Regions from separate parts of the Arthrobacter sp. SLBN-83 genome, predicted to be linked through region 1. Evidence: predicted binding sites of a transcription regulator. Region 1 holds the regulator's gene; each other region holds the start of a gene.

Region 1 (3,272 bases):
CCGCCGCTGGCGGCCAACTTGCCTTCGGTGATTTGCTCACCGCGGAGCTTGGCAAGTTGCCGCAGGAGGTCCTCCTGCGCGGAGTCGAGCTTGGCCGGGGTGTCCACCTGCAGATGGACCTTCAAGTCGCCGCGGCCATAGCCCCTCAGATGGGTGACACCCAAACCGCGCAGGGTGATGATTTCGCCGGACTGGGTTCCCGGCTTCACGTCGATCTCCTGGGTACCGTCGAAGGTTTCCAGGCTGACGTCCGTGCCCAGGGCCGCCGCGGTCATGGGGATGTGCAGGGTGGCGTGCAGATCATCGCTTTCGCGCACGTACGTGGGGTCGTTGTTGACGCGGATCTCCACGTACAGGTCACCCGCCGGCCCCCCTGCAGGGCCTGCCTCGCCCTGGCCGGAGAGCTGGATGCGGGTACCAGTGGCGACGCCGGCGGGAACCTTGATGGTCAGCGACCGGCGGCTGCGGATGCGCCCCTGGCCACTGCATTCGTTGCAGGGATCCTTGATGACCGTGCCGAAGCCCTCGCAGGTGCCGCAGGGGGCTGCCGTCATGACCTGGCCGAGGATGGAGCGGACCGCCCGCTGGACCTGGCCGCTGCCGCCGCAGATGTCGCACCGTTCCGGCTGGGTCCCGGGGCGGCAGCATGATCCGTCACAGGTGGGGCAGACCACGGCGGTGTCCACCTCGAGCTTCTTGTTGACTCCGAACACGGCGTCACGGAGGTCGATCCGGACACTGATGAGTGCGTCCTGGCCGCGGCGGACACGCGACGCCGGGCCCGAAGTGCCGCCGGCGCCAAAGAAGGTGTCGAAGATGTCCTGGAACGCGAATCCCTGGCCTGCATAGCCGGCACCGCCGAAGCCGTTGTCCGTACCGTTTTCATTGCCGGTGGTGTCGTAGATCCTGCGCTTCTGGGGATCGGAAAGGACCTCGTAGGCGTGCGTTACCGCCTTGAAGCGTTCTGCAGCGTCGGCACCTGGGTTAACGTCCGGGTGGAGGGTGCGGGCCAGCTTGCGGTAGGCCTTTTTGATCTCTTCCCCTGTAGCTTCGGGTGAGACTCCAAGGACGTCATAGTGGCTGCTCAAAATTCGTGTCTCTTCCTTGTAGTACTGCGTTCAGTTGGTCGGCCAGGGCTCTCGTTCCACAGTCGGAGCAAGCTCCGGCGGCCAAGAGTCAGGGCCCCAAAATCCTGGAAAGGTAACGGGCTACCGCCCTGACGGCGGCCATGGTGGTGGGATAGTCCATTCGGGTAGGACCGAGGATTCCTACCTTGGCTGCGCTGTCCGGACCGTAGCCGGTGGCTACCACGGAGGCCTCGGCAAGGCCGTCATAGGGGTTCTCCCTTCCGATGCTGACGGCCACGCCCCGGTGGTCCTGGGCCATCTCGCTCAACAGCCGCAGCATCACCACCTGTTCCTCGAGCGCCTCCAGCACAGGGCCGATGCTGAGGGGAAAGTCCACATTGGACCTGGCGAGGTTGGCGGTGCCGGCCATGACCATGCGGTCTTCCCGGCTGCTCTGGGCCAGCGCCTCCAGGCCGAGTGCCAGCGCGTGTGCCGCCTGGCGCTGCGCGTGGGGTGTTGCAGCCACGACGGCGGGAAGGGCCTGGGCGAGGTGGCTCAGCCGGGTTCCCCCCAGGGCAGCCAGGAAACGGGTGCGCAACTCGGCCAGCGCGTCGTCGCCAAGGTCCTGGCCGACGTCCAGGACGCGCTGCTCCACCTTGCCGCTGTTGGCGATGAGGACCACGAGGACCTTCCGCGGTGCCAGCAGCACGAATTCGATGTGGCGGACAAGTGCCCTGCTCAGGTGCGGGTACTGGACCACGGCCACCTGGTTGGTCAGTTGCGACAGCAGCCGGACCGTGCGGTCCAGTACGTCGTCGAGGTCGTCCGCGCCTTCCAGGAGGGTCTGGATGGCACGGCGTTCTGCCGCCGAAAGGGGCTTGACTGCCGAGATCTGGTCGACAAAGAGCCGGTAGCCCTTGTCGGTGGGAATCCGGCCGGCGCTGGTATGGGGGGCGGTAATCAGCCCCTCGTCCTCCAGGGCGGCCATGTCATTGCGGATGGTGGCGCTGGAAACACCAAGATGGTGCCGCTCCACCAGGGCCTTCGACCCAACCGGTTCGCGGGAGTGGACGTAATCCTCCACGATGGCCCGCAGTACTTCCAGTTTGCGTGGCTCGCTCACTCTCCACCTCCATCCATGGTCCGGGGCCGCCCGCCCCGCCCGGTGCCACCCAGGGGTTAGCACTCGACATGCCTAAGTGCTAACAGTCTATTATGCCTCGGCCCGTTGTTAGCATTGGTACCGCTCCGGGCGAAACTCCCGGGCTGAGGAGCTAGCGCTAGGCGGATCGATTCCATGGATTACCAGAACTGGGGCCCCCGGGGCATTTCCGCTCCCACACGGGCGGAGCTGCCCGAGGTCGCCGTGGAGCGCGGCATGGTGCTTGAGGAAGTACAGTCCGGCTGGGTGGGCGCCGTGACCCGTGTGGAGAAGTCCGGCGGAATGCACGTCGTGGCACTGGAGGACCGCCGCGGAAAGTCCCGGTCCTTCAAGCTTGGGTTCGGTTTCCTCCTTGAGGGCCAGCCCATCCGATTGATGCCGCCGGCGCCCAAAGCCGCCGTCGGTCTTCCCGCCGGCAGGACCGCCTCCGGTTCGGTGCGCGTCTCGGGCCAGCGCGCCCAGGTTGCCAAGGCAAGCCGGATCTGGGTGGAAGGCAAGCACGACGCCGAACTGGTGGAAAAAGTCTGGGGAGACGACCTGCGCGTGGAAGGCATCGTCGTCGAGCCCCTCCACGGCATCGACGACCTGGCCGCTGCCGTCGCAGAGTTCAGGCCCGGCCCGGGCCGCCGCCTCGGCGTGCTGGTGGACCACCTGGTTCCCGATTCAAAGGAATCCCGGATCGCCGACGCCGTCATGGCGTCCCCGGGCGCGGCCGGAAACGTCCTGATCGTCGGGCACCCCTACGTGGACGTCTGGCAGGCGATCCGCCCTGCAGTCCTGGGCATCGAAAAATGGCCCGCTATCCCCCGCGGGCAGGACTGGAAGACCGGGATCCTCAAAGCCTTCGGCTGGCCCCACGCCACAAAGGAAGACATCGGCCTCGGATGGCAGAAGCTGCTGGGCGCCGTACGCACGTACGCGGACCTCGAAGCGTCCCTGCTGGGCCGGGTTGAGGAAGTCATCGATTTCCTCACCGTGCCCTGACGGGCGGGCAACGGCCACAAAGCCAGTATTCTTGGTAGTAGTCAGCACCAACTTGCACC
Region 2 (3,272 bases), 940 kb from region 1:
GTTCCGGGGCGCAGATGTAGGCGATGTGCTCATCCACAAGATGGCCGCCGAGTTCCAGCGCCACATCCGCCACCAACCCCGCGCGGATCACGGCGCCGTCAGGCTCGTACAGGTATCCCTCCACGGCTCCCACTGGCGCTGATGGGCCCGCGCCGAAGTCCTCCCCGCTGGTGAGCTCGGCCGGTCCCTGCGGACCCAGGACCAGGGCGGCGCGGCGGACGCCGGGCCTGCGCACAGCGTTGAACCACAAGGTCACCTCGGTGACATCGCCGCCTACCGACACCCATTGGGCCTCGCACCCGGCAGGCACGGAGTCGTGCGGCATGCCCGGACCCATCTTCACTCCAACTGCTTTCCCCTCTGCGGCGAGCGACTCCACGAAGGACAGCGGCGGCGAGAACGCCTCAGGGTCCCAGATCCGTTTGGTGCCGGAGGTGGAGGTGACGCGGCGGGCCGGATCCAGCCAGACGCCGTCGATCCCGTCCAGCGGGACTGCTGCCGCGTCCGCGTGCACCACCGTGGCGTTAGGGAATGGGATGAGGTTCACCGTGGCGCAGGCCGCGGTGGTCTCATCCATGTCGACGGCGGTGACGTTGATGTCCAGGGAGGCCAGGGCCAGGGAGTCGGCGCCGAGGCCGCAGCCCAGGTCCGCTACGTGCTGGATCCCGGCAGCCGCGAACCGGCGTGCGTGGTGGGCGGCGACGTTCAGGCGCGTGGCCTGCTCCAGCCCGGCCTGGGTGAAGAGCATCTGGCGGGCAAACTCGCCGAATTTCGCCTGGGCCCGGGTGCGCAGCCGCGACTGCGTGAGCACGGCGGACACGAGTTCGGGGGAGTGCCCGGCCTTCCTGAGCGCTGAATTGAGCTCGAACGAATCCTCGTCCCGGTAAGGGCCCAGGGATGCCAGCAACTCCCAGCCTTCGGGGGTCAGCAGCGGTGCAATCTGGTCCTGTGCAATCTGGTCCTGGGGAGCGTGAGCCATGGGTTCCAGCCTAGTGGAGGAGCAGACGGCCGGGATGCGGATACTGTTGAAACCATGGATGAGAGCGCAGCCCACGGGGAGACCGCGGACCACGAGCCCAGGCACAGTAGGCCGGCCCGGCTTGCCCGTTCCGTCCTGATTGCCGCTGCCGTGGTGGCCGTGGTCTGCATCGCCCTGCTGGTGATCATCTTCCTGCTGGACACCTTCAATGCCACCGTCTATTCGGTAGGCGGCAACGATATCCAGGACAACAGCCAGGAGTCGCGGGACATCCGCGGGCTGTACGACGGCGCCCGGTCAGGGAGCATCGTATTCCTCGTCATCGCGCTGCTCGCCGCAGCGGTGTCCGGGTGGGTCCTCTACCGAGGACGGCAGCAGGGCGGCGGCGATTCCGACGGCGGCGAGGACGTGGACTTCGACGACCTGGGCCGGTAGGTGCGCCGCGGCTGCCGCCCGCAACCCGGCGTCGTCCGTCCGGCAAAGGCGTACGCCCGTGACGAAACGTTGGCACTCACCTTGACCGAGTGCTAACCCTTACATAGAGTCTTCATTAGCACTCTCCCTAGGAGGGTGCTAACACATGAAGAGCTGCCAGCCAGGCTGCTGCCGGCACCGCGACGACGGTTTGCCAGCTTCGGCGGAAAGCTTTCCAGTCCACGAATTTGCTGACGAAAAGGAGAGGTCCGAGTGTCGGTCTCTATTAAGCCTCTTGAGGATCGTATCGTTGTCCGCCCGCTCGAAGCCGAGCAGACCACGGCTTCCGGCCTGGTCATCCCGGACTCCGCACAGGAGAAGCCGCAGGAAGGCGAAGTTGTTGCAGTAGGCCCCGGCCGCTTCGAAGACGGCAACCGCGTCCCCGTTGACGTGGCCGTTGGCGACGTTGTCATCTACTCCAAGTACGGCGGAACCGAAGTCAAGACCGGCGGCACCGAGTACCTCGTGCTGTCCGCCCGCGACGTCCTGGCGATCGTCGTCAAGTAACTCTTTCGGATCCCCGTGCCGCCGGCCATGCTCATGCTGGCCGGCAGTGCGGGGTTCTGTCTTTGAAAGGACAAAACCATGGCAAAGCAGCTTGCGTTTGATGACGCTGCCCGCCGGTCCCTTGAGGCCGGCATCGATAAGCTCGCGAACACCGTCAAGGTGACGCTCGGCCCGCGCGGCCGCAACGTCGTCCTGGACAAGAAGTGGGGCGCCCCCACCATCACGAACGACGGCGTCACCATCGCCCGCGAAGTGGAACTGGACGACCCCTACGAGAACCTTGGCGCCCAGCTGGCCAAGGAAGTGGCCACCAAGACCAACGACGTCGCCGGTGACGGTACCACCACCGCAACCGTCCTGGCCCAGGCCCTGGTCAAGGAAGGCCTGCGCAACGTTGCAGCCGGCGCTGCCCCCGGCCAGATCAAGCGCGGCATCGAAGTTGCGGTTGAAGCCGTGGCTGCCCGCCTGCTGGAGAACGCACGGCCGGTTGAAGGCACCCAGGTGGCAAACGTTGCCGCCATCTCCGCCCAGAGCGACGAAATCGGCGAGCTCCTCGCCGAGGCCTTCGGCAAGGTGGGCAAGGATGGCGTCATCACCATCGAAGAGTCCTCCACCACCCAGACCGAACTGGTCCTCACCGAGGGCATGCAGTTCGACAAGGGTTACCTGTCCCCGTACTTCGTCACCGACGCGGAGCGCCAGGAAGCTGTCCTCGAGGACGCTCTCATCCTGATCAACCAGGGCAAGATCTCCTCGATCCAGGAATTCCTGCCGCTGCTCGAAAAGGCGCTGCAGGCCTCCAAGCCGCTGTTCATCATTGCCGAAGACGTTGAGGGCGAGGCACTGTCCACGCTGATCGTCAACCGGATCCGCGGCACCCTGAACGTCGTTGCCGTCAAGGCTCCGGGCTTCGGTGATCGCCGCAAGGCCATGCTGCAGGACATCGCCACCCTCACCGGTGCGCAGGTTGTCTCCCCGGAGCTGGGCCTGAGCCTGGACTCGGTTGGCCTGGAGGTGCTGGGTACTGCCCGCCGCATCACCGTCACCAAGGACAACACCACCATCGTGGACGGCGCCGGTTCTGCTGAAGACGTATCGGCACGGGTTGCCCAGCTGCGCGCCGAGCTGACCCGCACCGACTCCGACTGGGACCGCGAAAAGCTCCAGGAGCGCCTGGCCAAGCTGGCCGGCGGCATCGGCGTCATCAAGGTCGGTGCAGCCACCGAAGTTGAGCTGAAGGAAAAGAAGCACCGCATCGAGGACGCTGTGTCCTCCACCCGCGCTGCCCTCGAAGAAGGCATCGTCTCCGGTG
Region 3 (3,272 bases), 1.4 Mb from region 1:
CAGCCCTGCGCGCCGGGGCCGGGAAGCTCACGCTGGCGGTGGCCGAATCGGTGTCGGTGCACCTGGGGGTGGCGATGCCCGAGTGCGGCTCGATCGGACTTCCGGAAACCGCCGCTGGCTCTGTTAAGCCGGAGCTGGACCGGATTTCCCCCTACCTGGATAAAGCCGACGCCATCCTGGTGGGCCCGGGCCTGGACGATCCCGATCTTGCCAACGAACTGCTGGAGGCGATGCTCAGCCGCGAGGGCGGCGCGGGGAGTGGCTCCCAGGGCGACGCTGGCTCGGGGGAAGGTCCCGCCGTCGTCCTCGATGCCTACGCGCTGGGCGCCCTGGTGCCGTTGGAGGATCAACTTGGCCCGTGGCGCGGAAGGCTGATCCTCACCCCGAACCCGACGGAAGCGGCGGTCCTGCTGGGGCGGGACGTGAACGACCTCGAAAAGGACCTGGCCGAGATTTCCGCCAGGTTCGGCGCCGTGGTCAGCTGCCAGGGGCTTATCACCCAGCCGCCCGGCCTGAACCCGGACGAGCCGGAGCTGTGGAAGATCACCACGGGGTACGGCGGGCTGGGCACGTCCGGCAGCGGCGACGTGCTGGCGGGAGCCATTGCCGGGTTCCGGGCCCGCGGAACCACGGGCGCCCAGGCAGCCTGCTGGGGAACCCACCTGCATGCAGCGGCGGGGGACCGTTTGGCCAGCAGGCTGGGACCGCTCGGCTTCCTGGCCCGCGAACTGGCTGACGAATTGCCCGCCCTGATGCTGGAATTCAGCGTTTGACGCGGGCTTCACGGCGGACTGCAGGTGCCCCCGGCACGCGGATGGCCCCCGGCTAAACCCGGGGGCCACCGTGTCGGGAGGTTAAGGCCTAAGCTGCCGATGCGCTGTCTGGCGCTGTGGCGTTGCACAGATGGCGATTCGCCCCAAAAAGGCAGTCAACAGATGTGCCCGCCTCCCGAGCCTTCCGGTCCTCTGCGGTTCCCGCTTTGAGCGGAATCCCTGCGCCGGCTATGCGGAGATCTCCTGCTTTGCCCCCTTCGTTTCAATCTCGATCTTGCGCGGCTTGGCCTTTTCGGCCACCGGGATCCGCAGCGTCAGCACACCGGCGTCGTAGCTCGCCTTGACGTTGTCCACGTCCAGCGTGTCGCCGAGGATCAACTGCCGGCTGAAGACGCCGCGCGGCCGTTCCGCTGCGATCAGTTCGGTGTCCTTGCCCACGGGATCGGGCCTTTCCGCCCGCACCGTCAGCACGTTCCGTTCCACGTCCAGGTCCACCGAATCCACAGCGACGCCGGGCAGATCGAACGCCACGACGAATTCCTGGTCCTCACGCCATGCGTCCATCGGCATCGCCGCCGGGCGCGCAGTGGTACCAAGGACCTGCTGGGCCAGCCTGTCCAGCTCGCGGAACGGATCGGTTCGCATCAACATGGCTTCCCTCCTGGTAAGAGTTGGTCCAACACTGTTTCCACATCAGCCTGATGTGTGGTGGCTGATATAGATTTTTTAGCACTGCAGCGGGAGGTCTTCAAGGGGTTAAGTCGCGGATTTCCTGCATATTTTTCAGGGCAGAAGCGGGCTTGATTTTCGCGACGCCCGCATCCTAAAAGGGCCTTCTGCGCAGCTGCTGCTGCGCAGAAGGCCCCTCTTTGGAGTCACTGCTTTACGGGTTGCGGTCAGTCCCTGGTGGGATCCGGGCGAAGCGGCGCGGGCCCTGGATCCGGCACCGGCAGCGGGCCGGGCGCCGGCGGCGCCGGGAACGGGTTGGGGGACGGCGGACCGGGCGGTCGCGGCTGGGTGGGATCCGGCGACGTGGGCTCCGGACCGGGTTCGGGCGGAAACGGCTCAGGTTCGTGCACTGGCGGGATGGTCATGGAACTTCCCCTCTCATGCTGGACTTATGTGCCTTGAACTGACCAGACTACGCCCGCAATCCCTCCGCAACTACCCTCTCCATCCCCGTTGCCCTATCAGATTTGGCCCTTATAAGGCCCCTTTAGGAGCCATAAGTGATGGAGCATCACGACGGCGGGACGGCACCTAGTCCCGGACGGCACCAACCAGCCGCAGCCAGCCGAGCAGCTGCGCCGGGTCCGCCTCGCCGCAGCGGAAACCCACGTAGCCATCCGGGCGGACGGCAACAAGGCCAGTGCCGGGGTGGCTGGTGAGGCGGTGGACGTGCAGCAACCGGGGCCGGCTGTCCACCGCAAAGGCGGGGCCGGCACCCAGGGCGGCCGGGCCGGCGTCGCGCCCCAGCAACAGGTGGATGCCCGGCACGGCGGTCAGCTCGTGCAGGCGGACCACCTGTCCGTCCACCGACACCACAGCGTCGGGCAGCCGCTCGCCCGGCCGCGGCCATCCGCTGGCCTGTGGCACGCCGTCACGCGAGATGGCGCTGTTCCGGTAGTTCACGAACGGCTGGGCCAGCAGCCTGACGCCCTTTGAGATGAGCCAACGCCGTCGGAGGAGCAGGGGCAGGACGGGAGCGAACGCCGGCAGGACGCTGCGGGCCAGGCGGGCTGCCGGATGCGGCGAGGCTTCGCCGAAGAAGATCAGGTGCGTCAGCGCCAGCACCCGCCGGGCCGCGGGCAGCCGCTCCCGCCCGTAGCTTTCCAGCAGTTCCGGCAGCGGCCTGCCGGCGGTCGAGGCAAACCCGAGTTTCCAGCCGAGGTTGAGGGCGTCCAGAATGCCGTTGTTCATGCCCTGGCCTCCCGCCGGGGAGTGGGCGTGGGCGGCGTCGCCGGCCAGGAAGACGGGGCTGGTCCCGAACGTGCCGGCAATCCGGTGCTGCAGCGGAACCTGGGCGGACCAGCCCACGTCCCGTACGGTGGCCTCCAGGCCCGACTCCCTCACCAGCCGCGCCACCTCCTCCGGTGGAACGGGCGGACCCAGCTGGCCGAAGCTGGCGCTGGAACCCGGCACCGCCGGGCGGGTGGCCAGCATCCGCCACGTGGCACCCTCGCCCAGCGCGAAAAGGAAAGCCAGCCCTGCACGCCCCACCGCCACATGCAGCAGCCCGGGGTCCAGGGGGCCATCAAGTTCGAGGTCGGCCAAGACGGCTTCCACCCGGTACGGACCGCCGCGCCACTGCGCGCCGGTGATCCCACGGACGGTGCTGGACTGCCCGTCGCAGCCGGCCAGGAAGCGCGAGGCGTGATGCCCGGGCCCGCGGGCTCCATTGAGCTCGGCATGGACCGGGCCGCCCTTTTGCCACGCCGGCGGCCCGCCGTTGTCCTGGTGCAGGCCACGGAATTCCACGCCCCATTCCACCGCGACGCC

The links. Region 1 encodes HrcA, which represses chaperone genes, less so after heat shock. Its sites were predicted from a motif close to TTNGCACTCGNNNNNNNCGAGTGCNAA; they were not measured.
Region 2: the regulator HrcA is predicted to act here: its motif matches at 1,484-1,510, upstream of groES (co-chaperone GroES).
Region 3: the regulator HrcA is predicted to act here: its motif matches at 1,500-1,526, upstream of FBY30_RS10170 (Hsp20/alpha crystallin family protein).

The regions. Positions count from the first base shown of each region.
Region 1 covers NZ_VFMX01000001.1:3,625,637-3,628,908, reverse strand. The annotation lists gene dnaJ (molecular chaperone DnaJ) at 1-1,088, opposite strand, end outside; gene hrcA (heat-inducible transcriptional repressor HrcA) at 1,177-2,190, opposite strand; gene FBY30_RS17000 (DUF3097 domain-containing protein) at 2,365-3,213, shown strand.
Region 2 covers NZ_VFMX01000001.1:2,688,411-2,691,682, forward strand. The annotation lists gene FBY30_RS12535 (class I SAM-dependent methyltransferase) at 1-979, opposite strand, end outside; gene FBY30_RS12540 (hypothetical protein) at 1,034-1,414, shown strand; gene groES (co-chaperone GroES) at 1,667-1,960, shown strand; gene groL (chaperonin GroEL) at 2,039-3,272, shown strand, end outside.
Region 3 covers NZ_VFMX01000001.1:2,212,270-2,215,541, reverse strand. The annotation lists gene FBY30_RS10175 (NAD(P)H-hydrate dehydratase) at 1-773, shown strand, start outside; gene FBY30_RS10170 (Hsp20/alpha crystallin family protein) at 1,002-1,424, opposite strand; gene FBY30_RS10165 (FAD-dependent monooxygenase) at 2,034-3,272, opposite strand, start outside.